4 regions of the Erwinia sp. 1181_3 genome follow, and region 3 is predicted to be linked to each of the others. Evidence: predicted binding sites of a transcription regulator. Region 3 holds the regulator's gene; each other region holds the start of a gene.
What was found. The regulator CRP, encoded in region 3, controls carbon source genes, mostly activating them, when cyclic AMP is high. The targets are predictions, from matches to a motif close to ATGTGANNNNNNTCACAT.
Positions count from the first base shown of each region.

Region 1 (6,072 bases), on a different contig from region 3:
TACATACCTACCCGGAAAGCCATCCTGAAGGCGGTCTGTGTACCTTCCGTGCAGATATTGAAGTCTCGACCTGTGGTGTCATTTCACCACTGAAAGCGTTGAACTATTTAATTCATCAGCTGGAATCCGATATTGTCACCATCGATTATCGCGTGCGTGGGTTTACCCGCGATGTGAACGGGGTGAAACACTTCATCGATCACGAGATTAACTCTATTCAGAATTTCATGTCGGATGATATGAAATCGATGTACGACATGATGGATGTGAATGTGTATCAGGAAAATATCTTCCACACCAAAATGCTGTTGAAAGAGTTCGATCTGAAACACTATCTGTTCAATACCGAACCCGCCGATCTGAGTCCACAGGAACATAAACGCATTACGGATTTACTGTGGAAAGAGATGCGTGAGATTTATTACGGCCGCAATATTCCGTCGTTGGGATTAAAAACGCAGTAACTGGTTGGGTGTATTGATATCCGCAAAAAGGCGACCTTCGGGTCGCTTTTTTTATTGGCGTCAGATTTTGTTACTGAAAAGTGCGCGGGTCGATCGTTGATCGGCCCGGGATTTAGCGTTACAGCGCCAGCCTCAGCGTAAAGTCCTGCTCACTCAGCTCACTCTGAGATTCATCGGTTAGCAGCCTGTCGGTAATAATATCCGTCAGTTGCTGAAGCGGTGCCGCCTGAAACAGCGACCAGGAACCGTACTTACTGCTGTCGGCCAGCAGCACCCGGCGGCGCGCATTGGCCAGCAGGTCCTGCTTCAGTCCGGCTTTCTCTTCCGTCGGTGCCGTGATGCCCTTCTCCAGGCTCCAGGAGTTACAGCTGACAAAAGCGATATCCGGATAGATATTACGCAGCAGACGGCGTCCGTGCTCACCAATACAGGACTGACTGGAGTCGTCGATGCGCCCGCCGATAATCGTCACTTCAATCTGCTTAAACTCGGAAAGAAACAACGCGATATGCAAATCAGCCGTGATCACCCGCAGCGGCAAATGCGTCAGCTGACGTGCCAGCTCCAGCATGGTGGTGCCGGCATCCAGCACCACAGCATCACCGGATTTCACCAGGCTGGCCGCGGTATGCGCAATAACCCGTTTCTCTGCCAGATGGCGCTGCATCTTCTCAACCGTGGTGGGCTGATTGGGAATAAAGCGGTTCAGGGTTACCCCACCGTGGCTACGGCTGATCACCCCTTCCTGATCGAGTTTTATAAGGTCGCGTCGGATGGTGGCGGGTGACGCCGCAATGGCAGCCACCAGCTGTTCGACCGTGACCAGATTATGACTTTTCAGATAGTCCATAATCTGATCGAGGCGGCTTTGTCCCTTCATATGTCCTTATGCAAGCTGCATCGCTAACTGAATAGAGATCGCCATGCTGGCAGAGTTCGCTTTTCCTGTCCAGGCAATATCAAAAGCCGTGCCGTGGTCTGCCGAGGTACGGATAAACGGCAGCCCGGCGGTAATATTGACCCCATCGTAAAAGCCCAACAGCTTGAGCGGAATGTGCCCCTGATCGTGATACATCGCCACTACAATATCGTACTGGCCTTCCTGGCACTGCAGGAAAACGGTATCCGGCGGGCACGGCCCGGTCACGTTCAGCCCTTGCGCTTTCATCGCCTCTACCGATGGGCCGACGATAGTGATCTCTTCATCGCCAAACAGGCCATTTTCACCCGCATGCGGATTCACCCCGGCCACGGCAATACGCGGGTTCTCAAAACCAACGCGCCTGAGGAAGGTATCCGCCATGCCGATCACCGTCTCAACACGTTCACGCCCCAGGGTATCAAGGAACTGACGCAGCGCAATATGCGTGGTGACGTGGATCACCTTCAGCTTGTCGGTATACAGCACCATCGCGTAATTTTTGCTGTCGGTCAGCTTCGCCAGCAGTTCGGTATGCCCGGGATAAAGATGCCCGGCTGAGTGCAGCGCTTCTTTATTTAACGGGGCGGTGGCAATCGCCTGTACTTCCCCCGCCAGCGCCAGTTCCGTGGCACGTTTAACGCAGCGGTACGCCAGATCACCCGCTTCCGACTGCACGACTCCGGGCTTCAGGGCAGCCGGATCGGTCAGCGGTTCATCGATAACATTGATAATACCAGGGGCGAAGTGAGCATCGGCCACGCGATCCAGCACGCGCAGTTCTGCCTGCGGGGTAATATTCAGGCTCAGCACGCGCCGCAGGGTACTGGCACAGCCCACCACCACTGCCGGAACCCCGGACAGCTCACCGCTGGCCAGTGATTTGATAATGATTTCCGGACCGATACCCGCCGGGTCGCCCATAGTGATCGCAATAATTTTACTCACTCGATTTCTCCTCAATAAAACGAATAACGTCGACCAGGGTGTTTGCATCACCGAAGCCACCGGCTTTGGTCATCACCAGCAAGGGTTCAGTCACATTTAATAAGCGGCCCCAGGGCACACAGCCCGCAATCTGGCCTTGAATCTGGAATCCACTGGCACCCAGCCCGCGCGCCACGGCAATCGCCACGTCACCGCCGGAAAGATACAACCCGCCAGGCTGGGCTTCTGCCAGCACTTCAGCCGTGAGCTGTGCCAGTAGCTGGCAAATTTCTTCACCCAGTTGAGCACGGCTCAGTTGATGTTCTTCACACAGTGCAGCAATCGCTTCACGCTGCCCGTTATGCTGGCAGGTGCGGACCACACAGTGCTGCCCGGCGCGCAATGCCTTGGTCACGGTCTGGCGCCAGGTGGGAAACGATACCCAACGCGGGCGAGAAAACAGTTCGGCAATATCGATATCCACCAGCGTCACGGGATGCTGCTGCTGAATCCGGTCAATTTGCTGACGGGCAATGTCACTCATCGAGCCCACCACAGCCAGCAGCGGTGACGGGTGGCGATCCACCAGCAACGCCGTCAGAGCATCACTCAGCCCGGCAGCACCGACCAGCAGCGGACGCTGTGCCAGGTGGGACGCTGCCTGCGCAATGCGCTGTAAGTCATCATCGGTTTCTGCATCCACCACCAGCAGCGACGGTGTGCTGTCGGCGGCCTGTTGCATCAGCGCCAGCAGCTGTGGCCCGCGCACCTGCGCCAGCGTCAGGCCGCCGCAAGGCAATGTGCTCTGCTCCAATAACCGCCGGGCAATGTTCGCTGTTGTCACCGGCGTTTTCGGGTCGCTGGCAAATTCGGTCTCGGTCAGTCGCAAGCCGTGAATAAAGCACTCACCGTCGCGGGTAATGCGCCCCAGCCGTGGAACCGCCGGAACTACCAGCGCCAGCGATGCACCGCTGGCCAGCAGAGCCGCTTCGGTTTCTGCGCCCAGATTGCCGCGCAGAGTGGAATCCATCTTCTTAAACAGCCAGCCTTCGCGGGCAACCGGCGACCAGTGCATCAGCGCACGATGCACCCGCTCTGCAGCATCCTGGGCAGAGAGCGCGCGGCTGTCCGTGCTGACCACCCAGACGTCGGCCTGCTCGTCACCACACGGTGACTGGCTGTCAAAAAGCACATTCACCCGCGCTCCCGCTCTGGCCAGCCCGCTGCCCGCATCATTGGCCCCGGTAAAATCATCCGCAATCACCAGTACCGGCGTTTGCCATTTACGCTGCGTCATCGCCACTCCTGTACGGAACATTGAGGTGCCTGTCTGTGAAGAGAGGTTCAGGACACCACTCATTATTTGAATATGATTATATTCAATCACATTTGATTAAATGTGAGCAAGTTCAAATTAATCAGAATCAATATGCCCTATAAATTACCCATCAAAGTCGGAAAGCCCTTACAAATGACGAAATACAATCACCCGTAACTGAAAGCGGCGTGATGAGGAGAAATCAGGCATGAACATAAACAGTACCGTGATCGCGGGCTACCAGACACTCAATGACATTGGCTACCTGTTAAAAGGTAAGCAGCGTGTGTTGCTGGTCACCGATAAGAATATTGCGGCGATCCCGGCAGTGCAGACGCTGACGGAGCAGGTACGCCGTCAGGTCTCAACCTTACATACCGTCAGCAACGTGCCACCCGAGCCGAGCCAGCATGATGTAGCAGAGATCCTCGCCGGCCTGGCCTCGCGCGATGTGGATCTGGTGATTGGCGTAGGCGGTGGCAGCGTGCTGGACGTGGCAAAACTGCTGTCGGTGCTGTGCGTTGAGAATGCACCTACGCTAGAGGCCCTGCTGGCCGGAGAGAAACCTCAGAGACGCACCTCCTCGTTGCTGATCCCGACCACTGCAGGTACGGGGTCAGAAGCCACGCCAAACGCCATTCTGGCCATCCCGGAGAAAGAGACGAAAGTCGGCATTATTTCCCCAGTGATGCTGCCGGACTATGTGATTCTGGCCCCGGAACTGACCACCAGCATGCCGGCACATATTGCATCTTCAACCGGGATTGATGCGCTCTGCCACCTGATTGAGTGCTTTACCGCGACGGTTTCAAACCCGGTGAGTGACAACTACGCGCTGATCGGGATGAAGAAGCTGTTTGCCAGCCTGGAAACCACCGTGGCTGAACCCGGTAACCTGGAAGCCCGACTGAATATGCTGTGGGCGTCTTATTACGGCGGGGCGGCCATCGCCCATGCCGGGACTCATCTGGTGCACGCCATGTCCTACCCGCTGGGAGGCAAATATCACCTGCCGCACGGCGTGGCGAACGCCATTCTGCTCGCTCCCTGCATGCGCTTTGTGCGCCCGGCGGCGGTAAGCAAATTCGCCGAAGTCTACGATCTGTTGCCAGAGGCTAACCCGCAGCTCAACGCGGAGGAGAAGTCTCACGCACTGGTGGATTACTTCGCGGCCCTGGTCCAGCGACTGAAGCTGCCTGCCAGCCTCGACGAGCTGGGGATCACCTCAGAACACCTGCCTTATTTAGTGGAAGCGGCACTCGATGTGCAGCGCCTGATGAAAAATGTCCCGGCACCGGTGAGCGCAAACGACGTGCGTAACGTGTACCTGACGCTGTTTCCGGCACTGAATCACTAACAGAGAGATTATGATGAGCAAAACTATTCAGGGCGTACTGACCGCCATCGTCACACCTTTCGATCATGACGGCGCCTATGCTGAAGCAGCCATGCGCCGTCAGGTGCAGCGCCAGCTGGCGGCCGGAAACGGTATTTTCTGCGGCGGCACCAACGGTGAGTTCTTCGTATTAAACGAACAGGAAAAGCTGGCTGTGACGGCCACCTGCGTCGACGAAGTGGCCGGAAAAGCCAATGTGGTGGCCCACGTCGGCGAGATATCCACACGTGAAACCATTCGCCTCGGTAAACAGGTTGCCGCGCTGGGTGTGGATGCCGTGTCGGTGATCACTCCGTACTTTGTTCCACTCAAACAGTCAGAGCTGATCGCCCACTACACCGCCGTGGCCGATGCACTGACGGTGCCGGTGTTTCTCTACAACATCCCGGCGCGTACCGGCAATACCTTACAGCCGGAAACCGTTCGCCAGCTGGCTGCCCACCCCAACATTATCGGCATCAAAGACAGCGCAGGCAGCTATGAGAGCCTGAGCGGCTTCCTGAAAGCAGCCGAAGGTATTGATCACTTTAACGTGCTGAACGGTCCGGACTCGTTGATCCATCAAGGATTCGTGGACGGCTGCTCGGCGTGTATTTCCGGTCTGGCTAACGTTGCACCGCAAGAGATCAACGCCATCTGGTCGCACTTCCACGCGGGCGATATCGCGGCCTCACGCAAAGCCCAGGAGAACGTCACCGGACTGCGTACCGACCTGTATGCCGTGGCCTTCTCACCCGCAGCGGTGAAAAAAGCCGTGGCACTGATGGGCTTTGACGTGGGTGACAGCCGCTACGCGGTGCAGTTTAGCGCGGAAGAAGAGCAAAAAATTCGCCAGATCGTTAACCAGTATCTTCAATAATTTTCCGGCAGCGGCACTGCGATGCCGCCTGCTCTGACACCGGGGATCCCTGTCATGAAAGTGATTTGTACTTCACCGTCTTTTGCTAAATATGATGCCCAGCCTATCACCACATTGCGTGAACAGGGCTTCGAACTGATCAGCCTGCCTGCGGATGCACCGCTCAGTGCACTGGAGCCACATCTGGCC
Region 1 is NZ_VTDE01000006.1:83,135-89,206, forward strand. It holds gene speD (adenosylmethionine decarboxylase) at 1-464, shown strand, start outside; gene FY046_RS16075 (DeoR/GlpR family DNA-binding transcription regulator) at 583-1,344, opposite strand; gene FY046_RS16080 (D-threonate 4-phosphate dehydrogenase) at 1,351-2,331, opposite strand; gene dtnK (D-threonate kinase) at 2,324-3,607, opposite strand; gene FY046_RS16090 (iron-containing alcohol dehydrogenase) at 3,837-4,985, shown strand; gene FY046_RS16095 (dihydrodipicolinate synthase family protein) at 4,999-5,883, shown strand; gene FY046_RS16100 (phosphoglycerate dehydrogenase) at 5,938-6,072, shown strand, end outside.
Region 1: the regulator CRP is predicted to act here: its motif matches at 3,708-3,725, upstream of FY046_RS16090 (iron-containing alcohol dehydrogenase).

Region 2 (6,072 bases), on a different contig from region 3:
AAATCCAGCCCCAGCTGGCGATCGCGCGCCCACGCGACCCACCCGGCAAAATGCTGTGGTTTGATTTCATTGCGTTTGACGGCCTGCTCGCTTTCCAGATAGATCGCGTGCAGGTTGAGACGTTTCGGGCCGGGGATCAGCGCCATCGCCTGGTCAAGGTCCGAACGCAACTCTTCCACATTACGTGCGCGGCCAGGATAGTTGCCCGTGGCCTGAATACCGCCCGTCAGTGCGCCCTGCGGGTTTTCAAAACCGCGCACATCGTCGCCCTGCCAGCAGTGCATGGAAACGGGCAGTTGGTCGAGCTGTGACAGTGCGGCTTCTACATCCACACCGATATCGGCGAAACGCTGTTTCGCCAGGACGAAAGCCTGCTCGATGGCCTGGGTCATATACATAGCTCCTTTGCTGAAGAGGTGAGTGACACGAAACGCGCCAGATTGCGGCGAAACACATCACTCCCGTGAGAGTCAAAACGGATAAGAGGGAAATGCTGGCCAAGCTGCTGGCGGAAAGCCGTGACATCGGCCACCGCACCGGCGGTAATCAGCTGGCAGCCGATATTGCCCAACGTGGAGGCCTCCACCGGGCCAGCGAACACCGGAATGCCACAGGCATCGGCACATAGCTGATTAAGAAATGGATTCTGGCAGCCGCCGCCGACAATATGCAGCTGGCTGAAGCGCGCACCGCGCAGCTGTTCCAGCTCCTGCAACACCTGGCGGTAGCAGAATGCCAGGCTGTCAAAGATGCAACGCGCCAGCTCAGCTGGGGTGCCCGGCACCGGCATTCGCTGCCCGGCGCAGGCGTCCTGAATTTCACGTACCATGCTGGGTGGGTTAATAAAGCGATCGTCATTCGGGTTAATCAGCCACTGACAGGCTGGCTGCTGCTCCGCATCCGCAATCAACTGACAGAGATCGGTGATGGCCAGCTCGCTACACACACGCTGGAGCAGCCAAAGACCCATAATGTTTTTCAACACCCGGAAGCGCCCTTCGGCCCCGCCTTCGTTGGTGATATTGGCATCCTGGGCAGCCTGACAGGTAAAGGGCAGACGGCTTTCAAAGCCCATTAATGACCAGGTGCCGGAACTGAGGTAAGCCGCATTGTCACCCGCCAGCGGCGTCGCCAGTACGGCACTGGCGGTGTCGTGGGTGGCAACGGCCACCACCGGGATCACCTTGCCTGACGGGCTGGTCCAGCCCCCGACGCGTTTACCTGGCTGTGACGGTTTGCCAAACCATGACGGGTTCGCCCCGCTCCAGCGCAGCAGATCCGCGTCCCACTCACCGCTGGTGATGTTCAGCATTTGCGTGGTGGTGGCGTTGGTGTATTCCCAGTTAAGTTCACCCGTCAGGCGGTAATGCAGGTAGTCAGGGATCATCAGTGCATGTGCCACCTGCGCCAGTTCTGGCGCGGCATCACGGCACAGTGCACGCAGTTGATACAGGGTGTTAAACGGCAGGAACTGGATGCCGGTGCGCTGATAAATACGGTCATGGCCGAGTTCACGGCAGGCCTGTGCCATCACGCCCTGGGTACGGTCATCGCGATAGGCCACGGGTAGACCCACCCGGTTCCCCTGCGCATCCAGCAGCACATAGTCGACCGCCCAGGTATCAATCCCGATGCTTTCGGGCACGATGCCCTGGCGGTCGATTTTTTCCAGTGCGTCAGTAATAAACTGTTCCAGTGCATCAAGATCCCAGCACTGATGGTCATCAACGGTGACCAGCTGGTTTACGCAGCGGCTGACTTCATTCAGCGTCATCGCACCGCTTTCTGAGTCGTGACGGGCCAGCATAACGCGGCCGCTGGACGCGCCAAGATCGATGGCGACAAAGTGACGAAGGCTCATGTGTTCGCTTCCTGATGATTCAATGTCACCAGTGTAAAAGAGCCTGATTTTGCCACCTTCTCGCTACTGCCAGCCGGATCTGACCGCTGGCAGCCTGGCAAAGATGAACGTGAAGCAGATCACAATTTGATTACTGGCACGCAGAATCACGGGATGTGACCCTGCCCTCATTTCTCACTCTTTCCCCCACTTTCTTAAAAATATCACCGGGATAGTCGCTTTCGCTGTCAAAAATTCAAGGTGGGCTGCCATCACGCTGCGTAGACTCTGTTGCTGATATGTTAAAGAGGAAACGATCATGACCGTGTTACACAGCGCTGATTTCTTCCCGACAGGGCATTTCCCGGTCGCCATTGAACCCCGTGCGCCACAAGGGGTGTTCCCGGAGCATTATCATGATGATTTTCATGAAATTGTCATTGTTGAACAGGGGGCAGGTATTCATGTTTTTAACGGCCAGTCACAGCCTTTATGCAGCGGCTGCGTCTGCTTTGTACGCAGCCATGATCGCCATCTGTATGAGCAAACGGAAAATCTGTGCCTGACCAACGTGCTCTATCGCGGGCCGGAATCCTTTCGTTTTCTCTCCGGCCTGCAGCATCTGCTACCGCAGGAGCAGGACGGAAACTACCCCTCGCACTGGCGTATCGGCAACAAGGTGCTGGCCCAGGCCAGGCAGTTAATCGAGCAGTTAGAGCAGCCACCGCTCAGTGACAGCCTGGCCTGCCAGGCAGAGCAGGAGATGCATTTTATGCGTCTGCTGTTGCTGTTACGCCAGGGGGGCAGCGCCAGCAACGACGATCAGGACAGTCGCCTGCGTGGTCTGCTGGACTGGCTGGCGGATCACTACAGTGAGGATGTGGACTGGGAAAATCTTGCCGACCGTTTTTCGCTGTCGCTGCGCACGCTCCACCGCCAGTTGAAACAGCAGACCGGCAGCACACCTCAACGTTACCTTAATCGGCTGCGATTGCTGGAAGCACGCCACCTGCTGCGTCACAGTGAAATGCGGGTGACAGATATTGCGTTTCACTGCGGTTTTGGTGACAGCAATCACTTTTCTACGCTGTTCAAGCGTGAATTTGGCCTTTCTCCACGTACACTGCGACAAAATGACTGATGAGGTGACCCGTGACCGCTCCCCTGCGACTGGCAAAAGCTGACTACTTCCCTTCTGAACAGATGCCTGTCGCGGTGGCTGAACGCACCTCTCAACCCTCATTCCCGCCTCACGTCCACGAATTCAATGAGATTGTGCTGGTCTGGCGCGGTAATGGCCTGCACGTGATGAATGACCGCCCCTGGCTGATCACCTGCGGTGATATTTTCTATCTGAATGCCAATGACTGCCACAGCTATGAATCGGTCAATGAACTGGCGCTGGATAATATTCTTTACTGCCCGGAGCGTTTTCAACTGAGCCTCGACTGGCAGCAACTTATTCCCCCGCGTGAATCCGCCGCCTGGCGTTTAACCACACGCGGCATGGCGTTGGCGCGTGGCGTGATCCAGCAGCTTGAACAGGAAAGCAGGAAGAGTGATGTGCTGTCACGTCAGCTGACGGAGGCGCTGTTTTTACAGCTGGCCTTAGTGTTGCAACGCCATCGTTATGCGTCCGATCGGGCCTGGCAGATGCCGGAGGGAGAACAGCTCGATCTGCTGATGGCCGCGATTCAGGGGCAGATTGCTGTCCCCTTTGACCTTGCCACCTTTTGTGGCCAGCACCAATTGTCAGAGCGTGCGCTGAAACAACTCTTCCGTCAGCAAACTGGCATGACTATCGGGCACTATTTACGTCAGTTGCAGCTATGCCAGGCGAAGCACCTGTTGCGTACCAGCGAATGTCTGATCGGTGAAGTGGCCGCACGTTGCGGCTTTGATGACAGTAATTACTTTTCCGTGGTGTTCACCCGTGATACCGGGCTGACCCCCAGCGCCTGGCGCCAGCGATTTGTGCGTCCTTCCGCTTTGCACGTTCGGCCGGAAAAGGCCTGATGGCCATGGAGGGTTGACCTTTGAGGCATAAGGTCAGGGGCTTGAGCTTGAGCCAAGGCCAGGTCAAGCCCAGGTCAAGGTCTTAAGGTCAAGGGCGTTTCGCTTTCCCACTTCGTGGGCGAAGCGACCTAAGGACGGCAGTCGCCCCGCCCTTAGGAATCCGGGCTGCGGCAGGCGCATCGCCCGCTTGACGCGGGTTCCCTCAGTCGGTCGGCTTTCCCGCCGGACCGGGCGTGACGGGACATCCCTGTCCCGGCTAACCCTCTCGCCGACGTCCTGTCGGCTCGTCCTGGAAATCCGCCCTCCTTCGGCGAGGCTTAATTGCCGCTCAAAAGGTCAACATCCACGTCAAAAGAATAATCAAAGACAAGTCAGACAGACCAGACACAAAAAGCCTTTCTGGGCTTTTGGTCATTTTGTTTTTTTTAAAATTTGGGTTTTAGGGTTTGACCTGGGTTTTGATGTTGAGGCGGCAATTAAGCTGCGCTGAGGAAGTGATGTGAACCAGGATGAACCGCCAGGACGGCGGTGAAAGCTCGGGCCGGCACAGGGAAGTGCCGTCACGAGCGGTCCGTCGGTGAACGGAACTGACGAAGGTACCCGTGAAACGGGCGCGGCGCCTGCCGCAAGCCCGGGGTCAAGGGGCGGCGGCGACTGGCCGCCCCTTGTCGCTTCGCCCGCGCAGCGGGAAAGCGAAACGCCCTTGACCTTGACCTTGACCTTGACCTTAAACTGACAGCAAGCCAGAGAGTCCCAGGGCTCTCTCCCAGATCAGGAAACCATACCCAGACCAACAATGTTGGCGGCAATAATAATCACGAAGCATCCCACGCTAAGGACCCGCACCGGCTTACGCCCCACGTTATTCCACTCTTTCAGAACCAGACCCACCAGACCACCACACAAGACGTAGAAGCTCATGTGCAGCATCCAGCTGACAAAGTCATACTGCGCCGGAATGCGTGCATGGCCCCAGGCATAGAAGAAGAACTGCAGATACCACATGATGCCGCCGAGCAGTGACAGACAAACGTTGGCAATCAGCAATGATTTCGCCACAGAGAAGTCCGCTTTCACTGACAGGTTTGATTTGGTCGCCAGACGGATAAAACAGAAACCAAGGTTAACCAGCGCACCACCGCCCATAATCACCACGTAACTCGGTAACGCCACGTATAGCGGATCGATACCCAGCGCCGCTGCCGCTTCATGCATCGGTTTGGCGGCGTCCATGGCAAAGGACATCCCGGCCGAGAAAATCCCACACATCACCGCCAGTACCAGCCCTTTTTTCAGGTTGAACTCTTCCGCAGTGATGCCCATTGCCCGTTCTTTTAACAACCCGGCACGGGAGACGATCGCCACGCCTGCAAGAGCAACCAGCACGCCCAGCAGCGTCAATCGTCCACCGGCAGAACTGAACAGCTCCACAAAGCGCCCCTGAAGCAGCGGCGTCATTAACGTTCCGACCACCAAAGTGATGCCGATGGCAATACCAATGCCCATCGACATACCGAGATAACGCATGGTCAGACCGTAGTTAATGTTACCAATCCCCCACATCGCGCCGAACAGGAAGACAGGCATCAACTGTTCAAGCGAGAACGCGCTGTAGTAGGCCCAGAAGTTGGGCAGCAGGATCGCACTGACGGCCCAGGGGAGCACGATCCACGACATGATCCCCCCCACCGACCACATGGTTTCCCATGACCAGTTGCGCACTTTTTTGAACGGTGCATAAAAGCAGGCAGCACTTGCGGCCCCGACCAGATGCCACAAAATACCGGAGACAATGGCTTCACTCATTTTTTAATCCTTCGTTGTTGTTTGCCCTGATGACGAAGGAGTCTACGGAGAAGGTCAGGTGCTCAACCTTAGGCTGGTTGCCCCTCTGGCACCAAACCTGGCAAAATTGAGCACCTTCTCCCCTCCGCTGTCACAAATCAATCATCTGATTCGCTGCAACGTGCTAAATCGTGATTTTTTCCTAAGCCACTCATATTCATCACTAAATATAAATAATGCCAGCGCAGGCATGGGGTTCTTGCCGTTTTTGCCAGCCAGCTCTCATTGATGGCAGCCACATCAAGGTGATTCACCGCCAGCTGTTGCACCTTCTCAGACCTGCAACAGTTTTTGCGCTGTTAATTAACAACCCTATAAAAAGTGTGTCACGGAGAATCAGCCATGAACCCAGTTCAGCAACACATGTATAT
Region 2 is NZ_VTDE01000001.1:26,743-32,814, forward strand. It holds gene FY046_RS00125 (L-rhamnose isomerase) at 1-392, opposite strand, end outside; gene rhaB (rhamnulokinase) at 389-1,861, opposite strand; gene rhaS (HTH-type transcriptional activator RhaS) at 2,160-2,981, shown strand; gene rhaR (HTH-type transcriptional activator RhaR) at 2,993-3,856, shown strand; gene rhaT (L-rhamnose/proton symporter RhaT) at 4,628-5,662, opposite strand; gene FY046_RS00150 (hypothetical protein) at 5,800-5,970, opposite strand; gene aldA (aldehyde dehydrogenase) at 6,044-6,072, shown strand, end outside.
Region 2: the regulator CRP is predicted to act here: its motif matches at 2,015-2,032, upstream of rhaS (HTH-type transcriptional activator RhaS).

Region 3 (6,072 bases):
AACCGTATCTATCACTCCGGTGAGACAGAAGACGCCAGCTACTTTTTGCAGTGGTTGCGCGATGAATGGGGCCAGGTTCCTACCGCCGCGGTGGGGATTTCCCTGGGCGGGAATATGCTGGCCTGCCTGATGGGCAAGCAGGGCGAGGGCTGCCTGCTGGACGCGGGCGTGGTGGTTTCCGCCCCGCTGATGCTGGAACCCTGTAGTCTGCGGCTGGAGCAGGGATTTTCACGCATCTATCAGCGTTATTTGCTGGGATTGCTGAAGAAGAATGCCGAACGCAAACTCCGCGCGTGGCCGGGAACACTCCCTGTCGACCTGGCTCAGCTTAAATCGCTGCGCCTGCTACGCGACTTTGACGATGCGATCACCGCGCGCGCGCACGGCTTTGCGGATGCCAGCGACTACTATCATCGTTGCAGCGCCATGCCGTTGCTCCCCGGCGTGCGTAAACCGTTATTGGTGATACACGCGAAAGACGACCCTTTTATGACCCCTGAGGTCATCCCTGATCCGGCATTACTGCCCGCCTGTGTTGAGTATCAGCTGACGCAGCACGGTGGACACGTCGGTTTCGTCGGCGGCACGCTGCGTAAACCTGCGATGTGGCTGGAACAGCGCATCCCTCAGTGGCTTAACACCTGGCTGGAGAAATGATGATTATCCCCTGGAAAGACCTTGATACCGAGACGCTCGACAATTTGATTGAATCCTTCGTACTGCGTGAAGGCACCGACTATGGTGAACAGGAGCGCTCGCTAAAACAGAAAGTCGACGATGTCCGTCGCCAGCTCAACAGCGGCGAGGTGGTGCTGGTGTGGTCGGAATTGCATGAATCCGTCAACATCATGCCGCGCGGCCAGTTTCGTGAATAAATAGTCGTGAATAAGTAAACGTGAAGCCATAATGACTTGGACGGGTAAAACATGTTACCAATGATCCGTCCGTCCGACCTTTATCAGGGAGTTGCACGCCATGTCAGCCAAACATCCGGTCATCGCCGTCACCGGCTCCAGTGGGGCAGGAACCACCACCACCAGCCTGGCTTTCAGGAAGATTTTTCAGCAACTTAATCTGCGGGCAGCCGAGGTCGAAGGGGACAGTTTCCACCGTTTTACCCGCCCGGAAATGGATATGGCAATCCGTAAAGCGCGCGATATGGGAAAGCACGTCAGCTATTTTGGCCCTGAAGCCAATGACTTTGGCCTGCTGGAGCAAACGTTTGGTGAATATGGTCGCAGCGGTAAAGGGCAGTCGCGCAAATATCTGCACACCTATGATGAAGCCGTACCCTGGAACCAGGTGCCGGGCACATTTACCCCGTGGCAGCCGCTGCCTGAACCCACCGATGTCCTGTTTTATGAGGGTTTGCATGGCGGCGTAATGACTCCGCTGCACAACGTGGCAGACAAGGTGGACCTGCTGGTCGGCGTGGTGCCTATCGTTAACCTGGAGTGGATACAAAAACTGGTGCGCGACACGGGTGAACGCGGTCACTCGCGTGAAGCGGTCATGGATTCAGTGGTGCGTTCCATGGAGGACTACATTAACTTTATTACGCCGCAGTTCTCACGCACTCATATTAACTTCCAGCGCGTCCCCACGGTGGATACCTCTAACCCCTTTGCTGCTCGCGGCATCCCCTCTCTGGATGAAAGTTTTGTCGTCATCCACTTTCAGGGGCTGGAAGATATCGACTTCCCCTATCTTCTCTCCATGTTGCAAGGTTCGTTTATCTCGCATATCAAAACCCTGGTGGTACCAGGTGGAAAAATGGGACTGGCAATGGAGTTGATTATGGGGCCACTGGTCAAACGCCTTATCGAAGGCAAAAAAATCGGCTGACCCCATTTATCCTGTTATCGCTTCATCAGCAGGCGGTGGATAAAGCCGGTATGCAGCCTCACCCCGATTTTTAGCGCATCTTCGTCAAGGCGAAAATGGGGGTTATGCAGCCCCCGGCAGGTCCCTTTTTCCGGGTTGCCCGACCCGACCCACAGGAAACAGCCCGGCACTACCTGCTGATAGGCTGAGAAGTCCTCGCAGCCAAACATTGGATGCAGCATAACCTGCAAGGCATCATCCCCCAGCGTGGCAATCACATTATCCACTGCAATACGGCAGGCGTCCGGGTGATTAACCCCGGTGGTGTAACCCGGCGTCCATTTCAGCACGTAGCTGGCCCCTGCTCCCTGCGTCATTCCGTCCAGCTGCTGTGACATCATCTGCGGGATAGTGTTACGCGCACTCTGGCTGAGCGTGCGCAGCGTGCCGCGCAGATTCGCCGTGTCAGGGATAACGTTATAGCCGCCGTCAGCCTGAAAACTCGCGACCGTCAGTACGGCACCTTCGTTAGGGTCAAGACGACGTGAGACAATCTGCTGAAGTGCCTGCACCACTCCTGCGCCCAGCGTCACCGGGTCGATACTCTCCTGCGGCATCGCTGCGTGGGCGCCTTTTCCCTGCAGGGTCAGGTCGAAGTTATCGCTGGCAGCGCTGAAGACGCCCTCTTTCACAGCCACCTGGCCGGTAGACAGTCCCGGGAAAACATGCAGACCGAAGATCATTGATACACCATTCAATACGCCCAGCTTAATCAGCTCGCTGGCCCCGCCTGGCGGCACTTCTTCCGCATGCTGGAAAATAAAGCGCACTTTGCCGGCAAGCTTACTCTGCTGCTGGCACAACACCCATGCCGCCCCCATCAGCATTGCCGTATGCGCATCATGCCCGCAGGCATGCATCACACCGCGATTGCGCGAGGTGAAAGGTTCACTGTTCAACTCCTCAATAGGCAGCGCATCCATATCGGCCCTCAGGGCAATGCAGTCACCACTACGCGGCCCCTCAAGTTCAGCCAGTACGCTATTTGGCGTCGGGCGACTAAGTGTTAATGGGCCAAACTTTGCCAGTTCAGCGGCAACATAGTCTGCGGTGCCATGCTCGTGGAAAGAGAGTTCGGCATTCGCGTGAATATGCCGCCGCCATTGCAGCACCTTTGGTGTGACATCCTGAATCAGCGTCTCGATAGTCATCATGACTCCTGGTTGATTAAATCTGACAACGGCAGACCAGGCAGCAACAGAGAATCATGGGCAAACGCCGGACATTCAGCTGTTGTTTCGCCAGCCTGCAGCAAATTAAGAAAGGAATGTAGAACGAGGGAAATATACCGCTGATGTTATTCGCCTGCCGTGGCGTGAAATGCGGGTAGAGAGAGGAATAGCAGGATGTGTACGCTACGTTCTGTCAGCTGTGGGTAACGACAACGAACATCGTTACCCATAAGAAACCAGCTTCAGGTCAGATCTGTCACTTCATAGCTGTGCGTCATTTTCACCGCGCTCCCCAGCATAATCGCCACCGAGCAGTATTTCTCCGCAGAGAGGTCGACCGCACGTGAAACGGCTTTATCCGTTAACGCCTTGCCGCTGACAATAAAGTGCAGGTTAATATGGGTGAAAATACGCGGTGCCTCTTCACGACGTTCCGAGGTCAATTTAACTTCACAGTCGGCGACATCGTGACGGCCTTTCTGCAGAATAGACACCACATCAATCGCACTGCATCCCCCGGCAGCCATCAGCACCATCTCCATCGGGCTGGGTGCTTTATCCCCCGCGTTGCCATCCATCAAAATCTGATGGCCGGATGAGGATTCTCCCAAAAACGTCATCCCTTCAACCCACTTAACTCGTGCTTGCATCACAAAATCCTCTCATTGATTCAGTTACCGCAGAGTACGCTGCACTCACAAAAACGGCAACGTTGCCTTTTTCGAACTATGCTGAAGCGAGACAACAGAAGACAGTCTTGTAAAGCTGTGCTACAAACGAAGCTGCAATATTTTACTGGCATAACAATGCACGGTAAAAACGGGACGACAGCACGAGCCATGCTCTTAACAGAGGCCCGTATAATTTCCCTATGGGAACGCTTGAATATTTCAACGCCTGGCAGGGATACATCCCCTGATACCCAAAAATATTTCGCGCTTCAGGCCAGCGGCAACGCATCTGCAGCACGCCGAATACAGGGTATATTTAGGCACGATTACAACAGAGGATAACAGCGAATGGTTCTCGGCAAACCGCAAACAGACCCTACACTCGAATGGTTCCTGTCACATTGCCATATTCACAAATATCCATCCAAAAGCACTCTGATTCATCAGGGTGAGAAGGCGGAAACCCTCTATTACATCGTTAAAGGATCAGTAGCGGTGTTAATCAAGGATGAAGAAGGCAAAGAGATGATCCTCTCCTACCTCAATCAGGGCGACTTCATTGGCGAGCTGGGCCTCTTTGAAGAAGGTCAGGAGCGCAGTGCATGGGTACGTGCGAAAACAGCCTGTGAAGTGGCTGAAATTTCCTACAAAAAATTCCGTCAGTTGATTCAGGTGAATCCTGACATCCTGATGCGCCTGTCTTCACAGATGGCGCGTCGCCTGCAAGTCACATCAGAGAAAGTGGGTAATTTAGCTTTCCTTGATGTGACCGGACGCATTGCCCAAACGTTGTTGAATCTGGCGAAACAACCGGATGCCATGACGCACCCGGATGGGATGCAGATCAAAATCACCCGTCAGGAGATCGGCCAGATCGTCGGCTGCTCCCGCGAAACGGTGGGTCGTATTCTGAAAATGCTGGAAGATCAAAACCTGATCTCAGCACATGGTAAAACCATTGTTGTTTACGGAACACGTTAACCGGCTCTGAACCCACGGCGCGACGCCCAGTCGCGCCGTTTTTATTTGGTGTGGCTCATGTGGCGGAGAATTATCTATCACCCCGAAGTTAACTACGCACTCAGGCAAACACTGGTGCTGTGTTTACCCGTGGCGATCGGCTGGATGCTCGGCAACCTGCAAAACGGCCTGCTGTTCTCATTAGTCCCCGCCTGTTGTAACAATGCCGGTCTTGATACTCCACACAAACGCTTCTTCAAACGTCTGATCGTAGGCGGTTGCCTGTTTGCTTTCAGTAGCTTTTTGATTCAGTACGCCGGGGCAGAAGAGGTGCCACTGCCCGTGATCCTGCTGGTCATGGCACTGCTGCTTGGCGTCACCGGTGAAATCAGTCCGCTGCACGGTCGTCTGCTACCGGCATCGCTGATTGCCGCCATTTTCACCCTCAGTCTGGCCGGACGCATGCCCATGTGGCAGCCGCCGCTATTGTTCATTCTCGGTACCGTCTGGTATGGCGCGTTTAACTGGTTCTGGTTCTGGCTGTGGAAAGAGCAGCCGATGCGCGAAACCCTCAGTCTGCTCTATCATGAACTGGCTGATTACTGCGAAGCGAAATACAGTCTGCTAACCCAGTTGACCGATCCCCAAACCGCCCTGCCTCCCCTGTTGGTCCGCCAACAGAAAGCCGTCGATCTGATTAACACCTGTTACCAGCAAATGCATATGCTGGCCGCCAATCGCGACCATTATCAGCGACTGACGCGCGCATTTCAGGTCGCCCTCGATCTACAGGAACATATCGCCGTCAGCCTGCATCAGCCCGAGGAAGTACAGAAGCTGGTAGAGCAGAGCCACGCCGAGGCGGTGATCCGCTGGAATGCGCAGACCATTGCCACACGCCTGCGGGTACTGGCTGACGATATCCTCTATCACCGCTTCCCTGAACGTTTCACGATGGAAAAACCGCTTCAGGCACTGGAAAAAATATCCCGTCAGCACCCCGATAATCCGGTTGGCAACTTTTGCTATTATCACTTCAGCCGTATCGCCCGCGTGCTACGCACCCAGCACCCGTTGTACCGTCGCGACCTGATGGCGGACCGCCAGCGCCGCCTGCCGCTGTTTCCTGCGTTGAAGAGTTATCTGTCGCTGAAATCCTCTGCCCTGCGCACCGCCGCACGCTATGCAGTCATGCTGACCTTCGCCAGTTCACTGGCCCTGTTCTTCAATCTGCCGAAGCCTTACTGGATACTGATGACGGTGATGTTTGTCAGCCTCAACGGTTACAGCGCTACTCGGGTACGTATCCAGCACAGGGCGCTGGGAACGCTGGCCGGGTTGGCCATTGCCGCTGCCACGCTCGGTTTACATGCCCCGGAATCCTG
Region 3 is NZ_VTDE01000005.1:21,030-27,101, forward strand. It holds gene FY046_RS14615 (hydrolase) at 1-657, shown strand, start outside; gene FY046_RS14620 (YheU family protein) at 657-875, shown strand; gene FY046_RS14625 (phosphoribulokinase) at 976-1,845, shown strand; gene FY046_RS14630 (amidohydrolase) at 1,860-3,038, opposite strand; gene FY046_RS14635 (OsmC family protein) at 3,299-3,706, opposite strand; gene crp (cAMP-activated global transcriptional regulator CRP) at 4,076-4,708, shown strand; gene FY046_RS14645 (YccS/YhfK family putative transporter) at 4,766-6,072, shown strand, end outside.

Region 4 (6,072 bases), on a different contig from region 3:
GATACCCATACCTTCGCAGATAAGGCGTTATTACCCTTTTCTGCATCTTGTTATTTACCTTATCGCACCCGGTGCGATCGGTGGTTTTTTATCCAACCCAGCACACATAATGAGAAAGAAAGTGCAAAGTACCGCTCCTAACATTATTCTCTGCGCCATACCAGACTCATACGCATTTTCGTACTGACATAAGTGTAAATATATCAGTATGTTATTGGTTTTTTAGCCGATGCAGTCATACACAGAAAGCGCATTACGAGGATTATTATGGAGCAACAACCGGGAGAGACGCTGCAGCGCGGATTAAAAAACCGCCATATTCAGCTGATCGCATTAGGCGGGGCAGTGGGCACAGGACTGTTTCTGGGCAGTGCATCGGTGATCAAATCCGCCGGTCCGGCAGTCATTCTGGGCTATGCCATTGCCGGGTTTATCGCCTTCCTGATTATGCGTCAGCTGGGTGAGATGGTTGTCGAGGAGCCAGTTGCCGGCAGTTTCAGTCACTTCGCCCACAAATACTGGGGCGCTTTTGCGGGCCTGGCCTCCGGCTGGAACAACTGGATGCTCTACGTGCTGGTGGCGATGGCTGAACTGACCGCCGTGGGCAAATATATCCAGTTCTGGTATCCGGACATTCCGACCTGGATGACAGCGGCGGTGTTCTTCGTGATCATCAATGCGCTCAACCTGACCAATGTGAAGGTGTTTGGCGAACTGGAGTTCTGGTTTGCCATTATTAAGGTTATCGCCGTTGTCGCGATGATTGCCTTTGGCGGCTGGCTACTGTTCAGCGGCACAGGCGGCCCACAGGCAAGCATCAGTAACCTGTGGAGCCAGGGTGGCTTTATGCCGCACGGCATGGGCGGGCTGGTGATGATGATGGCCATCATCATGTTCTCCTTTGGCGGGCTGGAAATGATCGGCCTGACCGCCGCAGAAGCAGAGAACCCGGAAAAAAGCATCCCGACGGCAATCAATCAGGTGATCTGGCGCATCCTGATTTTCTATGTCGGTTCACTCACCGTGCTGCTGTCGCTGATGCCATGGACGAGTGTGACAGCAAATACCAGCCCGTTTGTACTGATTTTCCACGAGCTGGGTGATGCTCTGGTGGCTAACGCACTGAATGTGGTGATCCTGACCGCGGCACTGTCGGTCTATAACAGCTGCGTTTACTGCAACAGCCGCATGTTGTTTGGCCTGGCGCAGCAGGGTAATGCACCAAAAGCCCTGCTAAAAGTTGATTCACGAGGTGTGCCGGTCGCCGCTATCCTGATGTCTGCCACTGCCACCGCCTTCGGCGTGCTGCTCAACTATCTGATGCCCGCTTCTGCTTTCGAGCTGCTGATGGCGCTGGTGGTTTCCACGCTGGTGATCAACTGGGCCATGATCAGCCTTTCCCACCTGCGGTTCCGCAAACGCCTCGTCGAGCAGGGGGTTCAGCCTCGCTTTAAGGCCCTGTTTTATCCGTTTGGCAACTGGCTGTGCCTGGTCTTTATGGCTGGGGTGCTGGTTATTATGGCAATGACGCCGGGTATGGCTATTTCGGTGTGGTTGATCCCGGTATGGATTGGCATCCTGGCTATCGGCTACCAGGTTAAGCGCCGCACTTCGCGCACCTGATCTCCCTCTCCTTTATCCACGTTCCGGCAGCCTACGGCCGGAACGTTCTTCAGCCCCACTCGTAACGCCCCGTCATAAGACAATGTTATTCGTCATTTTCGATAATTTATGACAAAACAAATACAGCGATAAATGAGACGCCGCGCTGCTTTTTTAGTCGTTCCTGCGCATGTTTATCAGAAAGCGAGTGCAAACCTCTGCACATAGCACTATTCTCATCCTGAGGCTACGCCTTGAATTATATTTACTTACACAGTGTCGTAAAGTTTTTAATACACCTGGATAACAGGGCCAGCCGTAGACATAAAAAATAATAAAACATCATGAGGTCATACATGGAACATCAGCAGGGCGAAACGCTGAAACGTGGCTTGAAAAACCGCCATATTCAGCTGATCGCATTAGGCGGTGCCGTTGGTACCGGTCTGTTTCTGGGCAGCGCATCGGTCATCCAATCCGCAGGACCAGGCGTCATACTGGGTTATGCTATTGCCGGATTTATTGCCTTCCTGATCATGCGCCAGCTGGGCGAGATGGTGGTAGAAGAGCCGGTAGCCGGAAGCTTCAGCCACTTTGCTTATAAATACTGGGGCAACTTTGCCGGTTTCGCCTCTGGCTGGAACTACTGGGTACTGTATGTGCTGGTGGCGATGGCAGAGCTGACAGCCGTAGGCAAATATATTCAGTTCTGGTATCCGGATATTCCTACCTGGATGTCGGCAGCGGTGTTCTTTGTGCTCATCAACGCCATCAACCTGACCAACGTGAAAGTGTTTGGTGAGATGGAGTTCTGGTTCGCGATTATTAAAGTCGTTGCCGTGGTGGCTATGATCCTGTTCGGTTGCTGGCTGCTGTTCAGCGGCACGGGTGGCCCACAGGCCAGCGTGCGTAACCTTTGGGAACAGGGCGGCTTCCTGCCCAATGGCTTTAGCGGGCTGATCATGATGATGGCGATTATCATGTTCTCCTTCGGGGGTCTTGAACTGGTCGGCATTACCGCTGCGGAAGCGGATAACCCGGAAACCAGCATTCCAAAAGCCACCAATCAGGTGATTTACCGCATTCTGATTTTCTACATTGGTTCCCTGGCGGTCCTGCTGTCGCTGATGCCATGGACCCGCGTGACGTCTGATACCAGCCCGTTCGTTCTGATTTTCCACGAGCTGGGTGATGCGCTGGTGGCGAATGCCCTTAACGTGGTGATCCTGACGGCTGCGCTGTCGGTATACAACAGCTGCGTTTACTGTAACAGCCGTATGTTGTTTGGCCTGGCGCAGCAGGGTAATGCCCCTAAAGCGCTGTTAAAAGTCGACAGCCGCGGCGTGCCGGTGATCTCTATCCTGTTCTCCGCGATTGCGACGGCATTGTGCGTACTGCTCAACTATCTGATGCCGGGTGAGGCGTTTGGTCTGCTGATGGCGCTGGTGGTCTCAGCTCTGGTGATCAACTGGGCGATGATCAGCCTCGCGCATATGAAGTTCCGCCGTAAGAAAGATCAGCAGGGTGTCACCACCCGCTTCCCGGCGCTGCTTTATCCGTTGGGTAACTGGATTTGTCTGCTGTTCCTCGCGGGAATTCTGGTACTGATGGCAATGACCCCAGGCATGGCGATCTCTGTCTGGCTGATCCCGGTATGGGTACTGATCCTCGCCGTGGGTTACTGGATTAAAAACCGCACACAGCGCGCGTAATCATCACGCCCGCTGTTGATTCGGCCAGCACTTGCTGGCCGAATTGTTATCTGCTTCACACTTTCCCCTCTCCAGGCGTTTTGTCCATCTCTGCGACGTTTTGCACCTGCGCACCGCATCCGATAAGCGTGAATACTCTCAAGCACTAAAGACACGCGGGAGAATTATCCATGAAGGGCTCAAAACTCTCAGTCAGAGAGAAAATTGGTTACGGAATGGGCGATGCCGGATGCAATATGATCGGCGGCGCCATCATGCTCTTTCTTAACTATTTTTATACGGATGTCTTCGGACTGGCGCCTGCATTGGTGGGCGTTCTCCTGTTATCTGTCAGGGTGCTGGATGCAGTCACGGACCCGATTATGGGTGCGATTGCCGACCGGACTCAGAGTCGCTGGGGTCGTTTCCGCCCCTGGTTACTGTGGGTCTCCGTACCCTATGTGCTGTTCAGTGTGCTGATGTTCACCACTCCAGACTGGAGCTATAACAGCAAAGTCATATGGGCGTTTGCGACCTACTTCCTGATGTCGCTGACCTATACCGCGATCAATATCCCCTACTGTTCCCTGGGTGGCGTGATCACCAACGATCCCGGCGAACGCGTCTCCTGCCAGTCGTACCGGTTTGTGATGGTCGGGATTGCCACGCTGATCCTGTCACTGACGCTGCTGCCGCTGGCAGAGTGGTTTGGCGGTGACAACAAGGCGCGCGGCTACCAGATGGCTATGGGTGTGATGGCGCTGGTGGCACTGCTGATGTTCCTGTTCAGCTTTGCCACGGTACGCGAGCGTATTCGTCCGGCAGTGCCCAGCAATGACGACCTGAAAGCTGACCTGCGCGACGTGTGGAAGAACGATCAGTGGGTACGCATATTGCTGCTGACCTTCTGCAACGTCTGCCCTGGCTTTATTCGTATGGCTGCCACCATGTATTACGTCACCTGGGTGATGCAGCAATCGACTCACTTCGCCACGCTGTTTATCAGCCTTGGCGTGGTAGGCATGATGATCGGCAGTACGCTGGCGAAGATCCTGACCGACCGCTGGTGCAAGCTGAAAGTGTTCTTCTGGACCAACATCGTGCTGGCAGCATTCTCCGGTGGCTTTTACTTCCTTGACCCGCAGGCAACGATGCTGGTGCTGGTGATGTACTTCCTGCTGAACATCCTGCATCAAATCCCGTCACCACTGCACTGGTCGTTGATGGCCGACGTTGATGACTACGGTGAGTGGAAAACCGGTAAACGCATTACCGGTATCAGCTTCTCCGGCAACCTGTTCTTCCTCAAAGTCGGGCTGGCGGTGGCCGGTGCCATGGTCGGTTTCCTGCTCTCCTGGTACGGTTACAATGCTGGCGCGAAACAACAAAGCGCCGCTGCGCTGAACGGTATCGTGCTGCTGTTTACCGTTATCCCTGCGGTGGGATACCTGATTACGGCTGGCGTGGTTCGCCTGCTGAAAGTGGACCGCACACTGATGCTACAAATCCAGAGCGACCTTGAACAGCGCCGTACAAACTATCAGGAGCTGAACGACTATCACGAACACAAAGAACTGAAAACCAAACCACAAGGAGCCGCACGATGAACCACTGGCCTAACCCGTTGATTGAACAGCGCGCCGATCCCTTTATTCTGCGCCATCAGGGGAGCTACTATTTTATCGCGTCGGTACCGGAGTACGACAGGCTGGAGATCCGCCGCGCCGCTACCCTGGCAGAACTGGCACAGGCCGATGCCGTCGTCGTCTGGCGCAAACCTGAGCATGGCCCCATGAGCGCCCTGATTTGGGCACCGGAACTGCATCTGATTGACGGCCAGTGGGTGATCTATTTTGCGGCAGCGCCATCACAGGAGATTAAACAAGGTCTGTTCCAGCACCGCATGTTTGCCCTCACCTGCGATGATATCGATCCACTGAAAGGAGAATGGGTCGAACGCGGACAGATCCTGACCCCCATCGACAGCTTCGCGCTGGATGCCACACACTTCGTCCATCAGGGGAAAAACTGGTATCTGTGGGCGCAGAAAGATCCGGCCATCCCCGGTAATTCCAACCTCTACCTGGCAGAGCTGGCTACCCCCTGGCAGATAAAAGGCGAGCCGGTGATGCTCAGCCGCCCGCAGTATGAATGGGAGTGTGCAGGATTTAGCGTCAATGAAGGCCCGGCGGCAATACATCACGGCAGGCGCCTGTTTGTCAGCTACTCGGCCAGCGCCACCGATGAGAATTACTGTATGGGGCTGTTGTGGATTGATGTCGATGCGGACCCGCTACAGCCAGAAAACTGGCACAAATCTGCTGCGCCCGTGTTTACCACCGACTGGGAGAACCATCAATATGGTCCGGGCCACAACAGTTTTACGGTCGGGGAGAACGGCGAAGACGTGTTGGTGTATCACGCACGCAATTACACCGAAATTGAAGGTGACCCGCTATACGACCCTAACCGCCATACCCGGGTGAAAACATTCAGCTGGAGTGCCGATGGCATGCCGCAGTTCGGCACACCACCTGCAGACAGCGTGTTACACCAGCGTGCCGTAAATAGTCAGTAACGCCACCACCACCACGAGGACCAGCGACACTTTTTTCGCCAGCATCACTGCCACACGCGGGGTCTCCACCTTATCCAGGTGGGGATCGCGCGCCAGTGAGAACTGGGCCAGACGTGTCAGCACCTGATACTGCGGTGTGTGGCGATCGCCCAGAGACGCAAACCACGCGGGTAATGCACGCTCACCGTGCCCCAGCAAGGC
Region 4 is NZ_VTDE01000006.1:118,018-124,089, forward strand. It holds gene aroP (aromatic amino acid transporter AroP) at 268-1,623, shown strand; gene aroP (aromatic amino acid transporter AroP) at 1,959-3,314, shown strand; gene FY046_RS16240 (glycoside-pentoside-hexuronide (GPH):cation symporter) at 3,485-4,900, shown strand; gene FY046_RS16245 (glycoside hydrolase family 43 protein) at 4,897-5,871, shown strand; gene ampE (beta-lactamase regulator AmpE) at 5,842-6,072, opposite strand, start outside.
Region 4: the regulator CRP is predicted to act here: its motif matches at 3,358-3,375, upstream of FY046_RS16240 (glycoside-pentoside-hexuronide (GPH):cation symporter).